2 regions of the Candidatus Filomicrobium marinum genome follow, and region 1 is predicted to be linked to the other one. Evidence: predicted binding sites of a transcription regulator. Region 1 holds the regulator's gene; the other holds the start of a gene.
The links. The regulator PhoB, encoded in region 1, activates phosphate uptake and scavenging genes when phosphate is short. The targets are predictions, from matches to a motif close to TGTCATNNANCTGTCAT.
Positions count from the first base shown of each region.

Region 1 (4,419 bases):
ACTGCCGACCGTGATCATTGCGACGCGCGCCGCTATTCGCGCTGTGCCGCCATCGATCCGGGAGGCTGCGCTAGGTGTTGGCGCGTCGAAGATGCAGACCTTGTTCCACCACGTACTGCCGTTGGCGCTTCCCGGTATTCTAACGGGAACCATCATCGGTCTTGTTCAAGCGCTTGGTGAGACTGCACCGCTTCTGATGATCGGCCTCGTGGCGTTCGTTGTCGACTATCCGACAACGCCCTTGGACCCGGCGACGGCTTTGCCGGTGCAGATTTACATGTGGGCGAGTTCCGCCGAGCGCGGGTTCGTCGAGCGAACGATGGGCGCGACGATTGTCCTGCTGATGTTCCTCTTCGTGATGAACGCAGCGGCCGTCTACCTGCGGCGCAAATTCGAACGGAAATGGTAATTGAGATTGGCGGCTGATATGGAACAGATTGCAACCAGCGCAACGGCGGAAACCGCACCTATGAGCGGCGTCGCCAACGGCGAAGCTCCAAAGGTCACGGCGCGTGATGTTTGCGTTTTCTACGGTGCCAAGCAGGCTCTGTTTGATGTAAACCTCGACGTTCCGCGCAACTCCGTGACGGCGCTGATTGGCCCCTCGGGCTGCGGTAAGTCAACGTTCCTGCGCTGCTTAAACCGCATGAACGACACGATCCCGATCTGCCGGGTAACTGGTAAGATCGAACTCGATGAGCAGGACATCTACGATCGCGATCTCGACGTCGTGGAGTTGCGCGCCCGCGTTGGCATGGTCTTCCAGAAACCGAATCCATTCCCCAAGTCGATCTTCGACAACATTGCGTATGGGCCGCGCATTCACGGCCTCGTTCGCGACAAAACCCACCTCGAAGAGATCGTTGAAACGAGCCTTGAAAAGGCGGGTCTCTGGAAAGAAGTCAAAGATCGCGTCCATGAGCCCGGTACGGGTCTCTCGGGCGGCCAGCAGCAGCGTCTCTGCATTGCTCGCGCCATCGCCACGACCCCAGACGTTATCCTCATGGACGAACCCTGTTCGGCACTCGACCCGATCGCAACAGCGAAGGTTGAAGAACTGATCCATGAACTGCGCCAGAACTACACGATCGTAATCGTGACGCACTCCATGCAGCAGGCGCGTCGCGTCTCGCAGAAGACGGCGTTCTTCCACATCGGTTATCTCGTGGAAGTGGGCGATACAGAGCAGATCTTTGAAAACCCGCAGGACAAGCGGACTCAGGATTATATCATGGGACGCTTCGGCTAAGCCTAAACTGGCCGGGAACTGACCCGCGATATTGGCGGCGAGACCCCAGGGGGGTGGTTTGCCAAAAGGAGAAGAGCGATCATGGTCGGCGATTCATCGCAAACCGTGAAATCTTACGAAGAGGAGCTTGCCCTCCTCGACAAATCGATAGCCCAGATGGGTGGCTTGGCTGAGCACGTCCTCGGCCTTGCCTTCGATGCGTTGGAGCGGCGTGACCCGCATCTCGCCGAGAAGGTGGTCGAAACCGATCGGCAGATCGACGCCCTCGAGCGGGGCATCGAGGCGAAAGTCGTCGCGATGATCTCCCGGCGTCAACCGAGCGCTGGGGAACTCCGCCATATCCTCGGGGCCATGCGTATCGCGAGCGATCTCGAACGCATTGGCGATCTCGGGAAGAACATTGCAAAGCGCGCGCACGCCATCGCCAGTCAGCCCCATCCCAAGCCGTTGATCACGGGGCTGCGTCATATGGTGGAACTCGCGCTCAGCCAGCTTAACGACGTTCTCGATGCCTACGCGGAGCGCGATGCTGAGCGCGCGCTTGCGGTCTGGCGCGATGATGAGAAACTCGATGCTGTCTACAACTCTTTGTTCCGAGAACTCCTCACCTACATGATGGAGGATCCGCGCAACATCGGGATTTCCACGCATCTTCTGTTTGGCGCTAAGAACATTGAGCGCGTTGGAGATCACACAACCAATATCGCTGAGACCATCCAATTCTTGGTCAGCGGCGAGGCCATATCCGACGATAGGCCGAAGAGTGACGACACCAGTACGACGCTGATCACGAGTCAGGGTGCAGTAAACGGGTCGCATACCTAATCGCTCAATGACCGGAAAATTGGATCATGTCAGCTAAGGTCTTGATCATAGAAGACGAACTTCCGCTTGCTGAACTCCTCCGTTACAATTTGGAAGCCGAGGGCTATCGGGTCAGCCACGCCGAAACCGGTGAGGAAGCAGAGATTATGGTCTCTGAGGAACTGCCCGATCTCATGGTTCTGGATTGGATGCTACCGTCAGTGTCAGGCATTGAGTTGTGCCGTCGGATGCGGTCCAAAGCCGAGACGCGTAACGTCCCCATCGTCATGCTGACCGCGCGCGGCGAGGAAGCTGACCGCATTCGTGGTCTCTCTACCGGCGCCGACGACTACGTGGTCAAGCCCTTCTCGCTTCCTGAACTGATGGCACGCGTGAAGGCCATTCTGCGGCGGGCTGCACCGGAACGGACGGCCGAGGTTCTCCGCGTAGCCGAGGTCGAACTCGACCGTGCCGCCCACAAGGTGTCTCGCGGTCTTCGGGAAGTTCGCTTGGGGCCGACGGAATTTCGCCTCCTCGAATTTCTTATGGAAAGTCCCGGGCGCGTCCTCTCCCGTTCGCAATTGCTGGATGGCGTCTGGGGGCGCAACGCCTTCGTCGATGAGCGGACCGTTGACGTCCACATCGGAAGATTGCGCAAAGCGTTAATCCGCGGCAAAGAGCGCGACCCTATTCGCACGGTGCGCGGCGCTGGATACGTGTTCGGTGAGCGCACAACCAATCGCCAGTTTCACTTTTGACGAAAGATTGCAACGCGGGACCAGCATCAGGATGATGCGGGCTCCCGTGTGGCACATTATTGATTGCTTTTTAATTTCAATGCCCAGGGCAGGTGCGCCCGGCGTCTAAAGCCGTTTATTAGCGGCAATCAGCAAGCTTCTTTTCCGCCTGAATGCCCAATGAACACCATATTGCATGCGGGTTCAGTCGATCTCTGCCATTTTTCTCCTCCATGATCGTCGCCGGTAACCATGAAGCGCACTTTTTGTTCGTTCGGGACGCTGGTCATAAGTCGGAAATTCTGCGCCAGCGACGGAAATCACCATACCTCTGACGTTAAGCAGAGCGAAAGTGATGGAGGGGAAGGAAATGCGGCTGATAACCCGCGCAATTTCGGGGCTTATGATCGTCGCCGTTACCTTGGGACTATTGGGGGTCGCGGGGTGGCGTGTGCATTCAGTGATGACGGCCGAGAAGTCAGGCCGCAAAATGCAAGCCCGAGAGCGCGAGTTTTCCGTGCAAGGCGGTCAATTCGAAGCGCAAGATTTAACGCCAGTCATTACTGCATACGGCCAGATTCACGCGTGGGAGACGCTGGAAATCCGGGCCGCTGCGTCCGGGCCAATCACTGAGATCGCTGACAATTTCCGCGACGGTCGCGCAGTCGAGGCAGGTGAATTGTTGTTCCACATTGACCCCGATACGGCGCAACGGCGCGTCACCGACGCCGAGGCTGCCCTTATGCAGGCGCGCTCCGAACTCGCCGAAGCCGAGGCCGCTTTAAGCTACCTGCGAGCCGACGAAAATCTCGCCCGCACTCAACTTGACGTTCGGAAAGCGGATTTAGAGCGCAAGCAGCAACTCCATAAGAAAGATATCGTAACAGCCGCCACGCTGGACGAGTCGACAATGGCGGTCTCATCCGCTGAACAGTCGCTCGCGGCGAAGACGCAGGCAATCGTAGCGGGTGAAGCTCTCAATGATCGCGCACAAAAGAACCTCGAGCGCGCTGGCATCGCATTGAAGGATGCCGAACGCGCGCTGCGTGACACAAGCTACCGCGCACCCTTTGCCGGCCGTTTGACATCGGTCGCAGCCACCCTCGGCCGCCGCGTCTCGCAAAACGAAAAGCTAGCCGACCTTATTGATCCCACCGCTCTGGAGGTTTCTTTCCGCGTGCGCAACAGCGAATTTGCGCGCTTAATTGATCCGAACGCGCCAGATAGGATCCTCCGCCAGCCCATCAAGGCACGTCTGGATCTGCAAGGCTATACGGTCGAAGTTGAGGGCGTTCTCGATCGGCCTGCTGCCGTCGTTGACATCAATCAGGGCGGGAGGACTGTGTTCGCGCGCTTGAAGGGCGTCGCATTGTCGGCGTTGCGTCCAGGTGACTTCGTCACCGTCGAGGTTTTTGAGCCAAGGCTACAGAACGTTGCTCTGGTTCCTCACTCCGCTGCCACTGAAGATGGGCGCATGCTTATTATCGAGGGTGATCGCCTCGCAGAGGTCAAGGTCGACATTAAACGCCGTCAATCGGACGGTCTCATCATCAGCGGCTTTCCAGCGGATAAGAGCTACGTGATCACACGCATGCCCTATCTTGGTCCCGGCATCAAAGTGAAGCCACC
Region 1 is NZ_LN829119.1:1,241,554-1,245,972, forward strand. It holds gene pstA (phosphate ABC transporter permease PstA) at 1-409, shown strand, start outside; gene pstB (phosphate ABC transporter ATP-binding protein PstB) at 470-1,249, shown strand; gene phoU (phosphate signaling complex protein PhoU) at 1,331-2,074, shown strand; gene phoB (phosphate regulon transcriptional regulator PhoB) at 2,101-2,811, shown strand; gene YBN1229_RS06035 (efflux RND transporter periplasmic adaptor subunit) at 3,161-4,419, shown strand, end outside.

Region 2 (4,419 bases), 460 kb from region 1:
ACTCGAGCGGCGCGGCGCTGAGATCGTCATGTTGCGTTTTTGGGGTGCCACCTCGACAGCCCCTGGTGCCATTGCACGTGATGTCCAGCTTGACGGGTTCGATGCCGTCATTGCAGCAGGGGGTGATGGTACGGTCAGAGCGCTGGCGACAGCGCTTGGCGAGAATACCACCATACCGATCGGCATCATCGCCACGGGCACAGGCAACGTTCTAGCGAACGAAATCGCAATGCCAAAGAAGCCTACGGAAATTGCCGAAGTTTTGATGACAGGCCCTGTCGTCAACGTCGCCGGAGCCCTTGCAAACAAAGACCCTTTCTTCCTGATGGCCGGAGCGGGCTTCGATGGCGAGATCGTTGCTGGCCTCGACCTCAGCCTCAAACGGCGTATCGGCAAACTCGCTTACGCCATGCCGATCCTTAAGGCGCTGGCGAAAAGGCCGAAAATGTTCTCCCTAACTGTTGATGGAAAAGCCTTTGAAGCCTCATGGCTCGTTGTCGCCAACGGTCGCAATTACGCCGGAACGTACGTTATTGCCCCGGAAGCCAGCCTTTCTGAAACCGGCTTTCAAGCGCTCTTGTTCGCGGCGCGAACCCGCCGCGGACGCTTGCTCGAGCTACTGTCAGTCGCTGCTGGGCTGCACATGCGTTTGCCGAGCGTCAAGATCATCCCGTGCCAGCACTTGACCGTTGCTGGCTCCGATATTGCTGTACAGGCTGATGGGGATCAGATCGCAGATAGCCCGTTGACTGTGACGTCCGCAGGGCCTCGTCTGCGCCTGATCGCGCCGCCTGCATTTGCAAATGGTCTGGTTGTCGCTTGAAGCGTATCGGGAAAAAAGAAACGAAAGATCAGGCGGAACTTGCTGGCCGCGCTAGGGTAACGCGTCGCTTGGGTGTGCCTTGCCCCAGTCGCGCAAAGAGCGCTGTTTCGATGTTCGCGATGAAGAGCCGAGCCGCGGCTTCCCAACTGTAGTCGAGCGCGCGCTTTCTGATGATGTCACGATCCAGTGACATGGCAGCCTTAGCAGCGGCAGCTAGATCCTCTGACAAAAATCCCGTCTCCGCTTGGCGAACAAGGTCGAGCGGACCCGTGACAGGATAAGCGGCAACAGGCAGCCCCGAAGCCATCGCCTCCAGCAATACGATACCGAAGGTTTCAGTCTGGCTTGGCATGACGAAGACGTCTGCCGAGGCGTAGCACTCCGCCAAATCCTCACCGATCTGTTTGCCGGTAAAGGTAACGTCAGGATACTTGACCCGTAGTTCTGCAAACTGCGGTCCGGACCCAACCACAACCTTTTTACCAGGTAGGTCCGTCCTCAAAAACGCTTCGATATTCTTTTCGACAGCAACCCGCCCAACGTAAAGGAAAACAGGCCCCTCTCCGAAGCGGCGCACGTTGCGTGGTCGGAAAACATGCGTATCGACGCCCCGCGTCCAGGGCATGATGCGGTCAAAGCCCCGTGAGTCGAGTTCCGTTGCGAGGCTCGGCGTCGCGACCATGATACCCGCGCCCGCATTGTGAAACCGACGCAGGATTGACCAGATCCAGCTCTCAGGAATGCCAAAGCGCCGGGACAGATAGTCGGGAAACCGCGTGTGGAAGCTGGTCGTAAAGGGAACACCGCGCCGGATGCAGTGTGAGCGCGTCATCCAGCCCAGCGGTCCTTCGGTCGCGATGTGAACAGCGTCCGGTCGGATCAGTTTCATGCGTTCGATAATGTAGGCATAGCCCGGGAGAGCCAGACGAATCTCCGGATACGTGGGGCACGGCCATGTCTGGAATTCCGCCGGCGTCAAGAACGTGAGCTCGACGTCCAACTGCGCAGCTTCCTCCGCCAGACGCTCGTAGGTTCGCACAACACCGTTGACTTGCGGTCTCCAAGCGTCGGTGGCGATGAGGATCTTCATTTACGCCGCCTTTAAGTCTTCCTTCACGAGGCTCGCTTCCGATGCGGCTGTCCGTGCCTGTACGACATCCATCCACCGAATAAGCTCGAAACGGCCATCTTCTGTTTCACCGATCGCCGTGCAACTCTCGACCCAATCACCTGTATTCAGATAATGGATATCGCCAAAGTTTCTTGAGGCGGCATGGTGAATATGTCCGCATATCACCCCGTCCGCATCTCGCCGCTGTGCCTCGCTTGAAAGCTTGCGTTCAAATTCTCCGATGAAATTGACAGCGGATTTAACGCGCAATTTCAGATAGTTGGAGAGGGACCAGTATTCGAGCCCTAGGCGCCGACGTACGAAATTCACCGGGGCATTAGTCCACAGGGCGAGCTGGTAGCTGCGATCCCCGAGCAACGCCAGCCATTTAGCATAGCGCACCACGACATCGAATTCGTCGCCATGCATGACGATGTAGCGTTTGCCATCCGCCGTTTCGTGGATGAACTGCCGCTCGATCTCAATGCCGCCGAAGCGCTGTCCGCAATACTGTCGCAGGCCATCGTCGTGGTTGCCGGGAATGAATACAATCCGGGCGCCCTTGCGTGCCTTGCGTAAAAGCTTTTGCAATACGTCATTGTGTGACTGAGGCCATACTGCACCGCGCTTGATGCGCCAGAAGTCAACAATATCGCCGACGAGGTAGATCGTATCGGCGTCATGTTCCCGAAGAAAATCGAGTAACTGCCCAGCTTGGCACGCTCGAGTGCCGAGATGGACATCAGAAATAAACATTGCGCGGTATCTGGTCATCCTCAGCTTTCCTGCAGACCGGTGGCCGATAGACTAGTGTATCCCCCGATCGCACCATGAGAAGATTCAAGTTTCAGGAGTATGACATTTTAGAGCTTGATAACCGCGCAAGGCGATCATCGTAGGGCAAAGTTGTGTATCTGAACCGTTTGTGCGCATGCAACCTGCGGTGTCAATAGATACGGAACGGGAAATAGCGTGTGACAAGTTCGACAAATCGTCCGCTCGAGCGAACCTGCTTCAAGGCGTCATCGAGTTCAGCCTTAAGCTGACGATCCCCTTTCGCAACCGCTATCGCGACGCCATCCCCAAAGAACTTGGGCTCGAGAAACGCCTCTCCTTTGAATTCACAGCACTGGTTGGAGGCGGTACCGTTCAACCAGAAGGACAAACTGATAGCGTCACCAAATATGGCGTTGACGTCCCCCTTTTTGAGGGCCTCACGCGCGGCATCCGCATCCTTGAACGTGACGATCTGACTGCCCCGGAAAAATTGCCGGATGAACGCCTCGTGCGTGGTGCCTTGCGCTACACCGACCTTCCGCCCCGATAAAGCTTCGGGCGTAGCTTCCAGCCCTGTGGCATCACGACGTCCAGCAAAGCGACCCGGGGTATGAAAGTATCGGTCGGTGAAGTCATAATTGGTGAGCGCTTGAGCTGTCACCATCTGCGAGGCGATAACTGCATCACCTTCCTTCCGAAGGAGGGAGGGCAGCAAATTCTCCCAGGGCTCGACCTTGATCTCGCATGTAACGTCCAGATCCAGGCATATGGCGCGCGCCAAGTCGACATTAAAGCCTGTTAGCACGCCGTCTTCGTCATAAAAGTTAAACGGGGGAAAGTCGCTGGTCGTGAGAAAGCGCAACACGACCCGGCGCGCTGCTTCACGTTCTGCTGCAGCGGGTTGTTCCTGCGCCTGAGTCCCTTCGTATGAACCCAGCAGAACCAAACTCAGGCAAAGCCACAGCGCAAACACAGCCAAGTGCGACCGAGGTCGGACCTGGCACCATATCGCCGTATCTATTCTCATCTGGATTCTCAACTTCCAGTTGTTTTAGCAGGGCCGCAAAAGGCAGTGCCTTGAAATCAGATTCTTTCAGCGGATCGCAAAACCCAAACTTTGCCGGTATTGCCATTTCCGCAACACAACTCAAAAATTGTGTGGATTTTATCTAACGGGTGCCTACCTGCGGGGGAGGTCAGCACAACTCTACAACTGCACACCGTGCTTGTGATCCTGATTTAGCGTGCATTTTCAGAGAAATACACACGTTTTTAATGGGTTCTCTCTATCCAGGCATACCAACTTTTGTCCTGGAAATTATCGTACATGTATAGCGTTCTCTCGTGCATCGTCGGCCAGCACAATGTCTGGCTCGTCGGATTGGCTTCGTTGGTGTGTCTAGCCGGCGTGGGCGTCACCTTGAGCCTCCTTCACCGGGCCGCAACCACCGGGGGATTGCAGCGGTACGGCTGGAACTTCCTGACCGGCGTTGCTGCAGGCGCTGCCATCTGGTGTACGCATTTCATCGCAATGCTCGCCTATAATCCAGGCGTCCCCGTGACGTTTATGCCGGTCTTGACGGTCGTCTCACTGCTTGTCGCGGTTACGGGGGCTGGATTGGGGTTCGCCTTCGCGACCAGCGGCCTGACCAGTGCAGCACCTGTGATTGGTGGCAGTGCGGTGGGACTAGCGGTCGCAGCCATGCAT
Region 2 is NZ_LN829119.1:1,705,333-1,709,751, forward strand. It holds gene YBN1229_RS08095 (diacylglycerol/lipid kinase family protein) at 1-823, shown strand, start outside; gene YBN1229_RS08100 (glycosyltransferase family 4 protein) at 852-1,913, opposite strand; gene YBN1229_RS08105 (UDP-2,3-diacylglucosamine diphosphatase) at 1,914-2,708, opposite strand; gene YBN1229_RS08110 (transporter substrate-binding domain-containing protein) at 2,881-3,738, opposite strand; gene YBN1229_RS08115 (putative bifunctional diguanylate cyclase/phosphodiesterase) at 4,039-4,419, shown strand, end outside.
Region 2: a site for PhoB is predicted at 2,779-2,795, ahead of YBN1229_RS08105 (UDP-2,3-diacylglucosamine diphosphatase). Genes of this name have one in related genera too.